One region of the Bifidobacterium sp. LH_743 genome, then DNA from elsewhere that is predicted to be linked to it. Evidence: riboswitches for the same ligand, from Rfam matches in the RefSeq annotation. Region 1 holds a riboswitch; the other holds the start of a gene.
The links. Region 1 has a riboswitch for thiamine pyrophosphate ahead of AC1ATL_RS06735 (solute carrier family 23 protein). Riboswitches for the same ligand answer to the same signal wherever they lie in the genome.

Region 1 (4,180 bases):
GCGATGCGGTCCGCCTTGGCCGACAAACAGCTTTCACTCGCCGACTACCAGAAATACGCGAAGGCGTCCTCGGCCGTTAAATCCACGTATTACACGGAGACCACGGGGCTTTCCGCCACCGACAATTTCCAGCCGGTCAGCGATTCGGACAATTCGTCCGAATCAAGCGGCTCCGACAATGCCAAGAAGTCCGGCGACGGCTCCGACGACACGGATGCTTCCGGCAAGCAGAATGGCCAATCCACTCCGCCCGACGGCAAGATGAGCGACGGTGGCGGCATGTCCGGTCAAGACGGAGGAGCCATGGTATCCGGCGATTTCTCATTGGTCGGCTTCTCGTCCGATGAGGCCGTGTCCAACGCGTCCAACGGCAGCTTCACCATGGTGGACGGCAAAGTGTTCGGATACGGCGCAAACAGCGATGGCGATGTCATCATCTCCAAATCGCTCGCCGATTTCAACAACCTCTCCGTCGGCGACACCGTCACCGTGTCCGACACCAACGATTCAGACACCACCTACAAGCTCACCATCGTCGGCATCTACAAAAACTCCACCGACTCGTCCCAGCAGATGGGAGGGCCGATGCGTTCCACAGCCTCCGACCCGGCCAACGCCATCTACACGTCCGCGTCCACGCTGAAATCACTGGGACTTGATGCCGACGCCGATTCCGATTCCGCCGCCCAGCTCAGCTACACCTACGTATGCTCCAGCAAATCCGATTACGAGACATTCGCCAAAGACGCCAAAAAGGCAGGCCTGAGCAGTGACTACACCGTTTCCTCCGCGGATGTGGAAAACTACGAATCCAGCCTGGTGCCATTGAACAACCTCTCGAAGTTCGCCCTGACGCTGCTGATCGTGGTGCTGGCCGTCGGCGCGGTCGTGCTGGTGGTCATAACCCTGCTCAACGTACGCGAGCGCAAATACGAGATCGGCGTGCTCACCGCCATCGGCGTGAACAAGGTGAAGGTGGCGGCGCAGTTCACATTGGAACTGCTCATCGTCACCATGATCGGTCTTGCCATAGGAGCGGGGGTTGGCGCGGCCGCGTCCGTGCCGGTGTCCAACCAGCTGCTTGCCAGCCAGGTCGAGCAGCAGCAGTCGCAGCAGAGCAGCCAGCGCGAACAGTTCGGCAGGGATATGACGAAGCCTGGCGATTCCAACGAATCCAAGAACAGTTCCGATTCCGGCGACGGCTCCGCGGCGACCGACAACGACAATGGCGGGGCGTCCCAGCGGCGGACGCAGGGCGGACCTGGCATGATGGGCCGCGCCGTGGACTATGTCTCCTCCGTCAACGCGACCGTCAATCTCAAGGTGGTCGGGCAACTGCTGCTCGTCGGACTGGGACTGACACTGGTCGCGGCACTGGTAGCGGTGGTGTTCGTACTGCGCTACGAGCCGCTGCAGATTCTCGCAGACCGTTCCTGATCGCACGACCACACATCTTTTCCCGAAAGGATTCCCCATGACAACGAAAACCACGGATACGCCGACACTCCGCCTCGACGACGTCAGCTATGCCTACACCAAAGGCGGCAAACGCGTGCTGAAGAACATCAGCCATGACTTCCATGCCGGCAAGGTGCATGCCATCACCGGACCGTCGGGAGCGGGCAAGACCACGCTGCTCTCACTCATCTCGGGTCTCGCCGTCCCCACGGAGGGCAAGGTGCTGATCGACGGGGAGGATCTGGCCAAACGGGACCGTTATCGTTTCCGCAGCCACGATATCGGCGTGATATTCCAAAGTTTCAACCTGCTGCCCAACCTCACCGTTGCCGAGAACGTCATCCTGTCGATGGACGCGTCCGGCAAATCCTTCGACAGACCGAAGAAGGACATAGTCAACGAACTGCTCAAGCAAGTGCATCTACCCAAGGAATACGCCAACGAACGCATCCTGCATCTGTCCGGCGGCGAACAGCAGCGCGTGGCGATAGCCCGGGCGCTCAGCTACGATCCGGCCATCATCGTGGCGGACGAGCCGACCGGCAACCTCGACCTCGCCACCCAGGACGACATCATGGGCATCTTCCAAGCGCTCGCGCATGATGGGAACCGCTGCGTCATCATCGTGACGCACAGTCCGGAAGTGGCCAAAGCGTCGGACGAGGTGTTCGAATTGGCGCCGATCAGGCGACGCGGAAAGCGAAACGGCTAAGGACAGCCTAAGCAGACAAGAGCGGCAAGACAAGGCGACGGACGGCATTCCCATCATCGGCACCACGCGGGGAAACCATCCGTCGCCTTGTCTTGTTGGACGGTGACGCTACCATTGGACTTTCGACTACAGGGGCGCCGAATGCGGCTGAGACGGGCAAGGCCCGAACCCTTCAACCTGATCAGGATAATGCCTGCGTAGGGATGGTACCGGTCACATGCATGGCCATGCTCCGTGCAAGCGCGCCTTCTGTGTCTCGACGAATCATCGCAGCATACGAAAGCGGCAACACGGAAATCGGAGGATGCCCATGGCCAGCACAATGCCATCGCCGACGGCGAAGCAATCACAATCCACGAATCGGTCGCAGGACGGGGCCGCATCCGTGGCAACCGGAGATAAGGGCACTTCCGGCAGGCTCACGCCTAAAAACGCCCTGCTCGGCCTGCAACACGTGCTCGTGTCGAACGTATGGCTCGACCCGGTGTTCGTGGCCGGAGCGATCGGTCTTCCTCTGGCGCTGTCTTCGAATATGGTGAACGCCATTTTCATCGTGTCCGGCTTGGTCACGCTCATCCAAGCCACCAAGCTGGTACGTCTTCCCATCGTGCAGGGTCCTTCGGCCGCGTTCGACGCGCTGATGATTGCAGCGGGAACGGCTGGGTCGCTTGCCGCGGCGGGCACGTCCATCTTCATCAGCTCGCTGATTTTCCTAGTGCTGTGCCTGACACGCGTGATCGAGAGGCTGCGCTTCCTGTTCGCCCCGATCGTGTCGGGCGTGGTCATCTTCCTCGTCGGTGTGTCGCTGTCGAGCTTCACGTTGAGCGAATTCCTTGGCGGCGCACCCGGTGACAAGGGTTTCGCCGAACCGAAAACGCTGGCTGTTTCCATCGTCACCTGCGTTCTGGTGGTGGCGCTCTCGCAATTCGGCAAGGGCATGGCGAAGGCGTTGTCGTATCTGATCGCGCTGGTTGTGGGAACGGCGATGTCGTTGGCGTTCGGCATGGCCGATTTCTCCGAAGTGTCGTCCAAGCCGTGGCTTGGTCTGCCAAAATTCATGCCATATGGTGGTTTCGATTTCAACGCTGCCGTTTTCGTGCCTTTCCTCATCGCATACCTGGTAGCCATCATGGAGGCGCTCGGCGTATATCAGGCCGCCACGGAGATTCAGGGCACGAAGCTTGAGAATCGCCAGGTGCGCTATGGGCTTGCCGGCGAGGCTGCGGGATCGGCTATCTCCTCGCTGATTGGCGGCTTCACCACCACCGCATATCCGCAAAACGTCGCGTTGCTCAAGGTCACCGACGAAGGCAGGACACGCACCCGTGTGCCGGTGATCATCGCAGGCGTGGTGTTCGTGGTCCTGGGATTCATTCCGAAGGCCGGCGCGGTACTTTCTCTTATCCCGTCCCCTGTGATCGGCGGCATCTTCCTACCGGCCGCGGCCAGCCTTATCAGCACCGGCTTCAACACGCTGCGCAAAGTGGAAGGCAACGATCGCAACCAAGTGGTGATAGGGCTTTCCCTACTGCTCGGCATCGCCCTGCCGAACGCGCTCAGCGGACTCGAGGGCGGAGCGCATGTGTTCTTCTCGAACTCGATCCTGGTCGGAGCCTTCAGCGTGGTGATTCTCAAGGCGCTCATCATCGATCTGCCGGATATGATCGTACGACGTGCAAGGACGGCGGAACGCACGAATCAAACGGAATAATCGGCACAGCCACGGCATCGGAATTGTATATAAGGACATACGAAAGGGACACCACATGGAGGCACAGCAATCGCAGGAATCTGCAACACTCGACGAGCAGAAGGCGGACATCAAGCGGGAAGTGCTTGACTTCATATCACGATACGGTTGCGACAAAGCGCCGGATGATGCGTTCGACAAGCTGGCCAGACGCATCTTCTCCTTCCAGTTCGAGCATAATCTCCCCTACCGCGCCTACTGCATGTCCAAACGCGTGACTCCGCAGACGCTCTCCAGCTGGATGCGGATTCCGCCCATGC
Region 2 (4,180 bases), on a different contig from region 1:
CGGTGTATGGCACTTCCAGATCGTAAGTGCCGAACTGGTTCTCGAAATGTACGGGCGTGGTCTTGCGGATGTGCGCCTTGTCACGTTGCTTGGAACCACGGGCGGCGATGTCCACACGCTGCTGCTTCGCCAGTTTGGATGCGGCCTTGGCCTCCTTGGCGTTTGTGAACTTCTTCTCGGTTGCTTCGACGGGCTTCTCGGCCGGGGTCGCAGCTTTCACACGCGGAGCATAGCCGTGCTTCCTGTCGCCGCGCACCGCCTTCCACCGCGTCACCATCTCACGGGTGGCTGCTTCCGGATCGTCCGCGCCCGCGATCGCGGACACCACGAACCAGCCGGCGGCCTTGGAGCGTGCCAGCATCTCCATATCATCGGCATGCACGCCGCCGCCGACGACCACGGGAAATTCGCTTGCCGTGCAAATCGTGTTGATCTGCTCCTCGTCGAGCGTATGTCCGGAACCGTCGTTGCCGCCCACGGAGGCCTCCGGCTTGGTGGTGGACACATGCAATGGGCCGGCGCCGATATAGTCGATGCAGCCGTCCGGCAGCTCGTTGATAAGCTTCACCAGGCTTTCGGTTTCCGCGGACAGGCCGACGATGGCGTCCTCGCCGAGCAGCGCGCGGGCCTCGCGTGGTTCCATATCGGTCTGGCCGATGTGCACGCCGTCCACCTTGATGCCCTTGTTGCGGGCCTGCCACACCACGTCCACGCGGTCGTCGATGACGAACGCCACGGAATCGGACTTGCCGTTGTCTTCGATGATCTGGGCGATGTCGCGGGCCATCTCGGTGATGTCCTTCGCGTCGGCATCCTTGGCACGCAGCTGGATGAACGTCGCGCCGCCGCGCAAAGCGTCATCGACCACGTCCGTCACCGGTCGGCCCTTGCAATCCTGAGGGCCGACCACGAAATATGCGCTCATGTCGAAACAGTCGCGCATGGATGCATATGGATAGTTATCCATTATTTTCCCCTTTTTATATTGAGTAAGTGCTCCAGAAGAAGTCTTATGATCATATGCAATCGTATATATTCCGTATATACGATTGTGGTTATGTGAAAATTAATCCCGAGAATCGGAATCAGACGGTTTCGTTGATTTCGGACGTGGCCACCTGATCGGCGGTGACGTTCCACAGTGCATCGAGCAACGCCACCTGGAACGAACCCGGACCGTTCGACTGCGTCTGCGCGATTTCGGACGCGCGGTCATACAGCAACGATGCGGCCAGCGCCGCGACAAGCGGTTCGGCCACGGCGAGATACGTTGCGGTCACGCCGCCGAGCGAGCAGCCGGCGCCGGTGATTTTCGTCATCATCGCGCTGCCGCCGGGCAGGCGGAAAGTATGGTCTCCGTCGGTCACCAGATCGACCGCGCCGGATACCGCGACCGCGCCCTTGCCGATGGGGGAGTGCTTCGCCAGATGACGGGCGATGCGCTTGGCCGCGTCGACAGCCGAATCAACCGCATCGACGGCTTCCACACCCGCGGGGCGGGTGGTCGGATTGTCCTGTTCGGCGTTGGCGAGACCCCACATCGCGTCGAGTGCGATGATCTCGCTGGCGTTGCCGCGCACGATGGTCGGCGGATATGTGCGGAACGATTCGAGAATGGCCGTGCGCGTCTCGCCGATGCCGGCCGCGACCGGGTCGAGCACCCACGTCTTACCGTTCTTATGCAGTTTGTATGCGATTTCGGGCAACGCGTCCTTGAAGAACGGCAGCAACGTGCCCACGTTGATGTAGTTGGATCCGGCGATTTCGGCGGTGGCGATCACGTCATCCGGCAGATAGCTCATGGCGGCCGTGCCGCCGGCGGCGAGCTGCGCGTTGGCCACCAAGTTGATGGTCACGAAATTGGTGAACGACTGCGCCAGCGGCGTCTGCTCGCGTACGTCGATGACGGCTTTCCTGATTGCCTCGCGGATTGGATCGGTGGCCGGAACGGATGTCACGCCATCGCTATGGTTGATTCCGTTGCCATCGGTGCCGTCGGCATATGAGTCAATGCTCATGATCTGCTCCCTACGTTGGTCCTAACCAACAGGTTCAAAGGGTCAGGCGTCGCGCCTATCTCAGCTTGCCGGACTTGGCCGTCAAGCACCCCCGCATGTTTACAACAGTGCTTAATCTATCTGCGTCCCTTGACAGGTGTAATTCCGTAGGTGTTTTTGGGCTTCCATAGGTGGTTGCTGCCGGATAAGCGCCGGCGAGATGCCTGGAATTAGGCGTTTGCTCGTGTCCGGATTCGAAGCTGACCGTCTACGGAACGCAAAAATCACCTACGAAATGCTGTCAGTCGCTCTGCGTTGTGTCTATGACGTTGCTGCAATATGCCGTCCTGCCGGCGGTCACGTCTTCGTAGAAGCGCTGTTTTTCGTCGATGTAGGCGATGGCTTTGCGCAGTCCCTCCAGTTGCGCTTCTAGGTGCTCGCGTTTTTCTGCAAGGATTTCCTGCCGTTCCGGTATCGACGACTCACCTTCAAGACAGAGCTGCGTGTAGTGTTGCATCTCTTTGATGCCTAGGCCACATCGTTTGAGACATGTCAGGCCGTTGATCCATGCGATGCATCGTTCATCGAAGACGCGTCGATTGTTGTGATCCCGCTTGAGACCCGGCACGAGCCCTGAATTGCAATAGAACTTCAATGCCTCGTAGTTCATGCCGGTCAGTTCGCAGGCCTGCTTCATCGTGTAGGTTTTCATGTTTTCGCGGAGTGGTATTGCCGTGATTGCCATACATGGCTCCTTTCGGATGCTGCGCGGTGGGACGTTCGGTGGGCGCCACCGGATGAGGTTGGGCTTGGGGCGCGCATTTTGTTTTTGCTTGCGCTCATCATGTCACGCTTCCGGTTGTACTTACCGGTAGATGGTACCGGCGAGTCGTAATTTGACCGGTAGCGACTACCGGATTCTATCGTTAGGGGCATCTCCGGCACATATACCGGTGTTTGATATCAGCGAACTTATGGAAGGAAAAACGATGGAGTATGTGAAACTTGCCAATGGCGTCGAAATCCCGAAGATAGGCTATGGCGTCTTCCAAATCGGCAAGGACGATGCCCCGCGTTGCGTGCGCGAGGCCATTGAGACCGGGTACCGTCATATCGACACCGCGCAGTCGTACTTCAACGAGGCCGAAGTCGGTCAAGGCATCAAGGATTCCGGCATCGACCGCAAGGAGCTGTTCCTCACCACCAAGATCTGGATCAGCAACTACGGTTATGAGAACACGCTGAAGTCTGTCGATGTGTCCTTGAAGAAGCTCGGCACCGACTATCTCGACCTAGTTTTGCTGCACCAGCCGTTCTCCGATACCTACGGCGCATGGCGAGCACTGGAAAAGCTTTACAAGGACGGCGTGATTCGTGCCATCGGCGTAAGCAACTTCTACCCGGACCGTCTGGCCGACATGGTCGCCTTCAACGAGATCGCCCCCATGGTCAACCAGGTCGAGACCAACCCGTTCAACCAGCAGATCGAAGCCCGCGAGAACATGGTCAAGCGTGGTGTGGCACAGGAGGCATGGGCGCCGTTCGGGGAGGGCATGCAGAACATGTTCTCCAATCCCACCCTGGCTAAGATTGGCGAGGCGCGCGGTAAGTCCGTCGCCCAGGTGATCCTGCGCTGGCTCACCCAGCGCGACATCGTCGCCCTGCCCAAGTCCACACACAAGGAGCGTATGGAGGAGAATCTGAACATCTTCGATTTCCGACTCTCCGACGACGAGATGGCAACCATCGCGGGACTCGACACCAAGACCAGCATGTTCTTCCGTCACGACACCCCCGAAGCGGTCGACCGCTTCGTCGGCTACGTCAAGGATCGCACCGGTCGCGAGTGATTCCGACCTCTGATTTTCCAGAGCGCCGGCCGGAACGGCGGGTGCTCGACGCCGACGTGCATCCGCCGAACGTTTTGCCGGAATATAACGGTATGGCCTATGAGGGGATGGCTACGCATCGTAGCAGGCGGGAGGTTGGCGAATGCATTGGAATTGGAAGGATAGAGCATGAGCAGCGGATGCATGGTGCAAGCGTATTGACCGAAAAGAATAGTCTTCTATGGAATCTCTTGCATTTGTGCTTTGACCGCGTTTTGGCTGCGGTGCAGCCTTGGGTGGGCTGCGATAGTTGGTTATTTTGTGGGCTCATTGCATCTGCCGCTTCTGTCGACG

Region 2: it holds a riboswitch for thiamine pyrophosphate, as region 1 does, so the genes downstream of both, thiM (hydroxyethylthiazole kinase) here and AC1ATL_RS06735 (solute carrier family 23 protein) in region 1, are expected to answer to the same signal.

The regions. Positions count from the first base shown of each region.
Region 1 is NZ_JBKESZ010000004.1:99,585-103,764, reverse strand. It holds gene AC1ATL_RS06745 (ABC transporter permease) at 1-1,437, shown strand, start outside; gene AC1ATL_RS06740 (ABC transporter ATP-binding protein) at 1,475-2,170, shown strand; TPP riboswitch at 2,291-2,390, shown strand; gene AC1ATL_RS06735 (solute carrier family 23 protein) at 2,481-3,881, shown strand; gene AC1ATL_RS06730 (LuxE/PaaK family acyltransferase) at 3,937-4,180, shown strand, end outside.
Region 2 is NZ_JBKESZ010000005.1:85,463-89,642, reverse strand. It holds gene thiC (phosphomethylpyrimidine synthase ThiC) at 1-970, opposite strand, end outside; gene thiM (hydroxyethylthiazole kinase) at 1,086-2,018, opposite strand; TPP riboswitch at 2,009-2,121, opposite strand; gene AC1ATL_RS07770 (MerR family transcriptional regulator) at 2,299-2,742, opposite strand; gene AC1ATL_RS07765 (aldo/keto reductase) at 2,987-3,847, shown strand.